2 regions of the Intrasporangium calvum DSM 43043 genome follow, and region 1 is predicted to be linked to the other one. Evidence: riboswitches for the same ligand, from Rfam matches in the RefSeq annotation. Region 1 holds a riboswitch; the other holds the start of a gene.

Region 1 (4,030 bases):
CCCCGCTCGCGCCCGGCGACGGCGCGGAAGCGGTCCGGGGCCTCCGCCGCGAACCGGGTCTCCGACAACGTGTCGTCCGTGAGGCGCGACCACAGCTCGCCGTCGCGGACGAAGAAGATGAGGGGCGACCCCTCGGACCACCACTGGCCCAGCAGCTCGGCAAGGTCCGGCCGGGGTGGCTCCGGCGACCAGACGGGCTCGATCGACGGTTCCACGTCGATGACGGCCTCGATGAGGTCAGCGGCGAGCGCGAGCGGCTCGGCACCCGAGGTGACGTTGGCGAAGACGACCGCGCCGACCTGCTCCCGCCGCCGGACCCGGAGCCCGGTGAGGTAGCCGGGCATGGCGCCGCCGTGCCCGACGAACACCCGGTCTCCGCGCCGGGCCATCCCGAAGCCCAGGCCGTAGGCGCCGGTCCAGCCGTCGACGTCGGTCATGATGAGCGGTCGGCACATCTCCTCGACCGTCTCGGGGCGCACGACGCGGTCATCGGGGTCGGCGAGGTAGGCGGCATACGCCGCCAGGTCCGCGACCGTGGACCAGAGTCCTCCGAGCGGCGCGGTGGCATTGAGGCTGAAGAGGGGCTCCTCCTTGGCGCTGCCCGCGTAGGGGTCGATCTGGTAGCCCCTCGCCCGGTCCTCCGCAGGTGTGAGGCCCGTCCTCGTCATTCCGAGGGGCTCGAGGATCCGCTCGCGGACGACCTGCTCCCACGGCCGGCCGGTGACCCGCTCCACCACCTGCCCGAGCAGGCCGTACGCGAGGTTCGAGTAGTGGAAGGCGTGGTGCGCCGGAAGAACCTGCTCGGCCACCTCGGCTCCGGCGAGGAACGCCTCGCGCTCAGGTGCGCTCAGGCTCTCCCAGATGTTCCCGATCGGCTCGCGCTGCAGCCCCGACGCGTGCGCCATCATCTGACGCAGCCGGACCGTGGCGTGCTTGGTGCCCGGCAGGTGGTCGGCGAGCGTGTCATCGAGCGTGAGGAGTCCCTCGTCCCGGAGGGCCATGACCGCCAGGGCGGTGAACGTCTTGGTCACCGAGCCGATGAGGAACGGTGTCGAGTCGCCGGCCGGCACCGCGGCATGGTCGCCGTCGCCGAGAACAGCCGACCCGACATGGCCGGACCAGACGAGCCGCCCCTCGCGGACCACCCCTGCGCTCACGACCGGCGAGCGCCAGCGCCGCTGCGCCGCGCTGACCCGGGTGATCAGGTCGCGCTGGAGCGAAGGCGACAGCGAGGAGCCGGCTGGAGACCCCGCGGCGCCGGCCGGGGTCCGGCGCACGTCCTGCTGGGTCACTCGGGCCCTCGGAGACTCATCGGCCCGTACACGACGGCTTCACCGTGGCGCAGCGTCACCGACTCCACCCCGGCCGCGAGCAGGTCACGCCAGGACTCGCCGAGGTAGTTCTCCGCGTCGCTCTGCGTCGGAAAGCCGCGGGTGGCGAGGGCCGGGTCCGCCATCGTCTCGCCGTGGGAATCGAAGTACAGCCACGTCCAGTCCGAGCTCATCCCGTCACCCTAGACGGTCCAACGCAGCGATCGCGGGGGGCTTTGGGCGCACGAACGATCTCGTGACGATGCCGTCCTGCCGCGAGGACCGACTGTCGCCAAGGTCACCCCTGACCCGGTCCGCGCCGTTTGACGCGCATCGGCTCCGTCTGCCACAGTTCGACTTACCGATGGGCAATGGGGCAAGCCGGTGAGACTCCGGCGCTGACCCGCAACCGTGACCCCGGCCGCCGACGACCTCGGCACCGGGACCAGCCGGAAAACCCGTGTCCATCCGGCTCCCCATCAGTCTGTCGTGGAAAGCGGACCGGAGACACCAGGCCAAAGGACACACCTCCGACCTCGGTGCCCCACCGCAAGGAGGTCAACGTGTCCTTTGCCCATCGCGTCCCCGTGCGGGTCGCCCTCGCCGCGCTGCTCGCTGCAGCCATCAGCATCCTCTCGCTCGCCCCCGCCCACGCTGCCGCCTACCGGTTCTGGGGCTTCTACCAGCTGGCCGACGGGAAGTGGGCCTTCGCCCAGAAGGGTCCCGACCAGATCGTCCCCGAGGACGGCTCGGTCGACGGCTGGCGCTTCGCCGTCGCAGACATGAACGACACCCGCTTCCCACGGGCCACTCTGACGTTCGACCAGGTCTGTGGCTCGACGGCGGCCGAGACCGGCAAGAAGCGCGTCGGCCTCGTCATCGACTTCGGTCGTCCGGCCGATGCCGCGGACGGCGCCACTCCCCCGGAGCCGCAGGCGATCTGCGCCGTCGTCGACTCGACGGCGACGAGCACTGACGTCCTGGCCGCCGCCGGGGACCTCCGCGTCGAGAACGGTCTCGTGTGCGCGGTCGCGGGCTACCCGGCCACGGACTGTGGCGGCGAGGTGAAGGAGCTGAGCGCCGAGGCGAAGGCGGCCGACACCCCCGTCCAGATCTCGGCCCCGTCCACTGCACCGACCACGTCTGCCGCCCCCTCGGCCGCGGCGACCGCAGCCAGCGCACCCGCGGTGGAGACGTCGAGCGGAACGAGCACAGCGGCATACGTCATCGCTGCCCTGGCCCTGTTGGCGCTGCTCATCTTCGTCGTCGCGCGGTCGCGCGCCGCCAACCGCCGGGACGCCTGAGCGCCTCCCGCATGAGCGCCCGTGAGCGGCTCCAGCACCCTGCAGCCTGGTGGCTGTGGGGGCTGGGGCTCGCGACGGCTGCGTCACGGACGACCAACCCGGTCGTCCTCCTCCTCGTCATCGGCGTCTGCGTCTTGATGGTGGTCGAGCGGCGCGACCCCTCGACCCCCAACCCGCTCGTCGCCTTCCTCGTCATCGGGGCAGCGGTCGTGACCTTCCGCGTCCTCATGACCGTCGTGCTCGGCAACGGGATCCGAGGGGAGACCGTGCTGGTCACGCTGCCGCGGATCCCGCTGCCGGAGTGGGCGGCGAGCATCCGGATCGGTGGTCCGGTCTCCCTGGAGAGTCTCCTCTTCGCCGCCTACGACGCCCTCCGGCTCGCGGCCATCCTCGCGTGCATCGGCGCAGCCAACGCCCTCGCGAGCCCCCGCCGGCTCCTGCGCTACCTTCCCGCGACCCTCTACGACGTCGGCACCGCCGTCGTCGTCGGCCTGACGTTCGCACCGCAGCTGCTCGCAGACGCGCGCACGGTCCGCTCCGCCCGGGCCCTGCGGGGGCACGACGGTCGGGGCCTCCGCGAGCTGGCCCGGCTCACCGTCCCCGTCCTCGAGACCGCCTTCGAGCGGTCGCTGGGCCTCGCCGCGTCCATGGAGTCACGGGGCTACGGCCGCGCGGTCCGCACGACGCCCGGCGGGCGACGCGCTGCCTCCGCCCTCGCCCTCTTCGGCGCGCTCGGGGTCCTCGCGGGCCTCTACGGCCTCCTCGACAGCTCCGTCGGCGGGGCCCTCGGGCTCCCGCTCCTGCTCGTCGGTCTGCTCGTGGCCGGCGCGAGCCTCGTCGTGGGCGCGTCCCGGGACGGCCGGTCAGGGCACCGCCGCGACCGTTGGACGTCGACCGAGTCCCTCACGGTCGCCTGCGGGGCGGTGGCGGGGGGCGTCCTGGTCGCGGCGGCAGCGGGCGCCTGGGCGGGCATCGTCCCGACTCAGCGCGCCGAGCCGCCTGCGGTCCCCCTCCTCGCCGTGCTGGCCGTGCTCGTCGCGGCGCTCCCGGCGTGGTTCACGCCCCGACCTCGGAGGGTCGCATGATCACGTTCGACCACGTGACCGTCCACTATGCCGACGCCCCCGCCCCGAGCCTGCGCGACGTGACGCTGCGCATCCCTGAAGGTGAGCTCGTGCTCGTCGTCGGCCCCACCGGCAGCGGCAAGTCGACCCTGCTGCGCACCATCAACGGCCTGGTCCCCCACTTCAGCGGGGGCACCCTCACCGGCAGCGTCGTCGTCGAGGGCCACCCCACCTCCACGCACCGGCCCCGCGACCTGGCGACCGTCGTCGGACTCGTCGAGCAGAACCCCGCCTCGACGTTCGTCACCGACGTCGTCGAGGACGAGATCGCCTATGGCATGGAGACGATGGG
Region 2 (4,030 bases), 1.4 Mb from region 1:
AACCTGGCCGGCGTCCGGTCGCAGCGCACCGGAGAGCACCCGGAGGAGCGTCGTCTTGCCGGAGCCGTTGGCCCCGAGGAGCGCCAGCCGCGACCCGGGTCGCACGTCGAGGGAGGCAGCGCACAGGACCGTCCGTCCGCCGTAGGAGACGGTGACAGCGCGGGCTGCGAGGCTCAGGTGACCCACCTCAGGACCCTCCCATCGTCAGCGCCGCCGTGGTGATCGCACCGAGCGCCACCAGGCTCGTCGCCACGAAGGGCAGCGAGGTCCGGCGAGGAGGGTCGAGGGAGGGCAGGCTGCCGGTGTAGCCACGCCCGGCAAGGCCTTCCTCGAGGCGCCGAGCCCGGTCCCACGACCGGACCAGGAGTCCCGCACCGAGGGCCGCCGAGCTGCGCAGGGTGGTGCGGCGGTCCCGGTAGCCGAGGCGGGCGGCCTGGGCCTCGCCCATCTGGACGACCGTGGCGAGGAGGACCAGGACCAGCCGGTAGACCAGACCCGCGACGTCGATGCAGGCATCGGGCACCCGCAGCCGGCGGAGGGCGCCCAGCAGGTCCGCCATCGGCGTCGTCGCGGCGATCACGAGGACACCCAGCGTGCCGGCGGTCCCGTGCCCGAGCACGGACAGGGCCGACCGCCTCGTCTCCTCGGTGACGGCGACCCCTGGCCCCCCGTCCCACCGGAGGCTCACGAGGACCGAGAGCGACCCCACGACGATGAACGCCAGCGGTGCGGCCACGCTGCGGGCCAGGACCCGCGGCGAGACCTGCGCCGGGCCGAGCAGGATCGCGAGGGCCGCGGCAGCGGCCAGGACCGAGCCGGGCCAGACCGGCAGGCTGATCCCCACCCCGACGAGCCCACCGGCGAGGAGCACCTTCTCCCCGACGGCGCGTCTCCGCCACGGTGAGGCCCAGGCCGCATCATCCAGAGCGAACCCCGTGCTCATCCGCGGTCCGCGGAGGAGTCGGATCTGCCGGAGACGGCTGAGTCGCTGGGGGTGGCGGCCGGCTCGCCGGCGCGGCGCCGACGGCGCTCGTGGATCCGACCGACGACGTAGCCGAGGGTGATCCCGCCGAGCCCCGCCTGGAGGGCGAAGAGGCCCGACTCGACCTGGCTCGACTCCGGCCGGAAGAGCGGCTCGAACCACGCCTCGTAGGCGGGATGGGCCGACTCGATGAGATCCATGGCCTGCGAGTCCGACCCCGGATATGCGTCCGCGCCGCTCTCGCCGCGCTGAGCTCCGAGGACGAGGGCCAGCCCGACGACGGCGACGATCGCCAGGACGAGGAGACCGTTCACGGCGCGGCGGCTCATCGGGGCGCCTCAGTCGCGCGGGTGACGGCAGCCGGCAGCATGTCGAGCCGTTCGAGCTCCGGCCGGGCGATGTCGCCGAGCAGACGCAGCACGAGCACCGCGAGCAGGCCCTCGACGACGGCGAGCGGGACCTGGGTCACGGCGAAGACGCCGAGGAACTTGGCCATGGCCCCTGAGAAGCCGGTCGCCGGGTCCGGGAACGCCAGGGCGAGCTGCGTCGCGGTGACCGCATACGTCGCGAGGTCGGCGAGCGCCACGGCGGCGAAGACGGCGGCCGTGTGGTTGACGCGGCGTACGGTGCACCAGACGAGGTAGGCCGTCCAGGGACCGGCGACGCCCATGGAGAAGACGTTGGCGCCGAGGGTGGTGAGGCCGCCGTGGGCGAGGAGCAGCGCCTGGAAGAGGAGCACCACGGTGGACAGGAAGGCCATCACCGGCGGACGGAAGAGGACCGCGCCGAGTCCCACGCCGGTCGGGTGGCTGGACGACCCGGTGATCGAGGGCAGCTTGATCGCCGAGAGGAGGAACGTGAACGCTCCGGCGGCGCCGAGCAGCAGCGTCGTCTCGGGGCGTTCCCGCCGCTCTCTGGCGACGGCACGGCCGCCGTGGATGACGAAGGGGGCTGCGGCCAGGGTCCATCCCGCCGCGTGCAAGGGCGGCAGGAAACCTTCAGCGATGTGCACAGTTCACTCCTGGATGACGCGTCCACTGGAACAGCCGTGCCAGGCTCGTATCTGACTCCCGGCCGCAGGTGCGACCGGTCACAGTGGCGCGACCGTCCCGGACTCTCACCGGGTTCCGTGCGCTGGCACAGTTGGGTTCGGCGAGTATGGCACGTCACCCCGCTGGGCCGTCACGCGAGCGGTGGCCGGACCCGCGTCCCGTAGAGGTGAGAGTCCGCGAACTCCGTTGCGGCCAAGGCCCACCCGACGATGATGACGGCAGCCTGCCGGAGGTCCGCAGCCTCCACCTGGGCTCCGATGTCCGAGAGGGTCCCGCGGAGGATCTGCTGGTCGGGCTGCTCGGCGTTGGCCACGACGACGACGGGGCAGTCCGCGCCGTAGTCGTCGACGAGGGACGCGGCGAGCTCGCGGGCCCGCCGGATGGCGAGGTGGAGCACCAGGGTCGCTCGGGACCGGGCGAAGTGGGCGAGCGACTCGGTGTCCGGCATCTTCGTCGAGTCCCGCTGGGCGCGGGTGAGCACGACGGTCTGGGCGACCTCCGGCACGGTGAGCTCGCGCCCGACGAGGGCGGCCGCAGCGGCATAGGCCGGCACCCCCGGCGTGACGTCCCACGGGACGCCGGCCCGGTCGAGTCGGCGGGTCTGCTCGGCGACCGCGGAGTAGAGCGACGGGTCCCCCGAGCAGAGACGAGCGACGTCCACACCACGCTCGTGCGCGGCGACGCAGTGCGCGACGATCTCGTCGAGGTGGAGGTTCGCCGTGTCGACCAGCGTGGCCCCGTCGGGGCAGTGCGCGAGCACCTCGCCGCCGATGTACGTCCCGGCATAGAGACAGACCGCGGACTCGGACAGGATCCGGACGGCGCGCAGGGTGAGCAGGTCGGCGGCGCCCGGTCCGGCGCCGATGAAGTGGACGGTCACGTGGTCTCCGGCTCCGAGGTCGAGATCGGGTGCGGGCGCGGCTTCGTCGCGGCCCACTGGGTGATGGTCCGGGACGGCTTCCACCCGGTGAACGAGCCGATCGGCTCGAGGTCCTCGACGGCGATCCGGCTCACCACGCCCCCGTGCAGCCGGTGGGCGGCCAGGATCGTCATCTCGGTCTCGACGGTGACCCCGTGGACGACCAGCCGGCCCCCGGGCCGGAGCACGCACCACGCCGAGCGGATCAGGGAGCCGTTCGCTCCCCCACCGATGAAGATCGCGTCCGGTGCCGGGAGGATGCCGGTGGCATCGGCGGCGCTCGCGACGACCACTTCGAGCGTCGGGACTCCGAGTCGGTCGGCGTTGGTGCGGATCCGCTTGGCGCGCAGCTGGTCCCGCTCGACTGCGTAGACGCGGATCCGGGGATGCTGGCGGGCGAACTCGATGCCCACCGACCCGGCGCCGGCACCGAGGTCCCACATGACGTCGCCGGGCTGCGGCGCGAGATGGGCGAGCGCGGCCGCACGGATGATCCGCTTCGTCAGCTGCCCGTCGTGGTCGAAGGTGCTGTCGTCGAGGCCCGGAGCCAGGGAGCGGGCAACGGATCCGGGATCGGGGACGCACTCGATGCACACGAGGTGCAGACGTGGAGCGGCGCCGTGCTCCCAGGAGCCCGCGATGCCATCGGTGCGCGACTGCGTCGGGGTCCCGAGGTCGCCCAGCACGGTGAGGCGGCTGGCGGCGTAGCCCTCCTCGGCGAGCAGCGCAGCGATGCGGCTGGGCGAGTCCTCACCGTGCGTGAGCGTGATGAGCCTCGCCGCGGGTGACAGATGGCGGCGCAGCCCGTCGAAGTGGCGCCCGACGAGGGTGACGACCTCGGACTCCTCTGCGCCGCAGCGCATCTCGGCACGAGCCAGCGAGACCGAGGACACCGCGGGACGGATCGTGACGGCGTCGGCGCCGAGGAGGTCGACGAGGGTGCTGCCGACGCCCGACACGAGCGGGTCACCGCTGGCCAGCACGACCACCCGACGGCCCGCGACCATGGCCAGGACGGCGGGCAGGTTGGCGCGGAGCGGTGACGGCCAGGGGATGCGCTCGCGTCCGGGCCGAGGC

What was found. A riboswitch is a leader RNA that binds a small molecule or an ion and turns the genes downstream of it on or off. The one in region 1 is predicted to bind cobalamin.
Region 2: linked by a shared signal. The riboswitch ahead of INTCA_RS04060 (energy-coupling factor ABC transporter permease) and the one ahead of INTCA_RS10185 (SCO2322 family protein) in region 1 are both predicted to bind cobalamin.

The regions. Positions count from the first base shown of each region.
Region 1 is NC_014830.1:2,249,065-2,253,094, forward strand. Features, by position in the region: gene INTCA_RS10175 (serine hydrolase domain-containing protein) at 1-1,292, opposite strand, end outside; gene INTCA_RS10180 (hypothetical protein) at 1,289-1,504, opposite strand; cobalamin riboswitch at 1,630-1,778, shown strand; gene INTCA_RS10185 (SCO2322 family protein) at 1,874-2,614, shown strand; gene INTCA_RS10190 (energy-coupling factor transporter transmembrane component T) at 2,626-3,699, shown strand; gene INTCA_RS10195 (ABC transporter ATP-binding protein) at 3,696-4,030, shown strand, end outside.
Region 2 is NC_014830.1:881,667-885,696, reverse strand. Features, by position in the region: gene INTCA_RS04075 (energy-coupling factor ABC transporter ATP-binding protein) at 1-186, opposite strand, end outside; gene cbiQ (cobalt ECF transporter T component CbiQ) at 188-943, opposite strand; gene INTCA_RS04065 (energy-coupling factor ABC transporter substrate-binding protein) at 940-1,311, opposite strand; gene INTCA_RS04060 (energy-coupling factor ABC transporter permease) at 1,308-1,994, opposite strand; cobalamin riboswitch at 2,020-2,171, opposite strand; gene cobM (precorrin-4 C(11)-methyltransferase) at 2,165-2,914, opposite strand; gene INTCA_RS04050 (bifunctional cobalt-precorrin-7 (C(5))-methyltransferase/cobalt-precorrin-6B (C(15))-methyltransferase) at 2,911-4,030, opposite strand, start outside.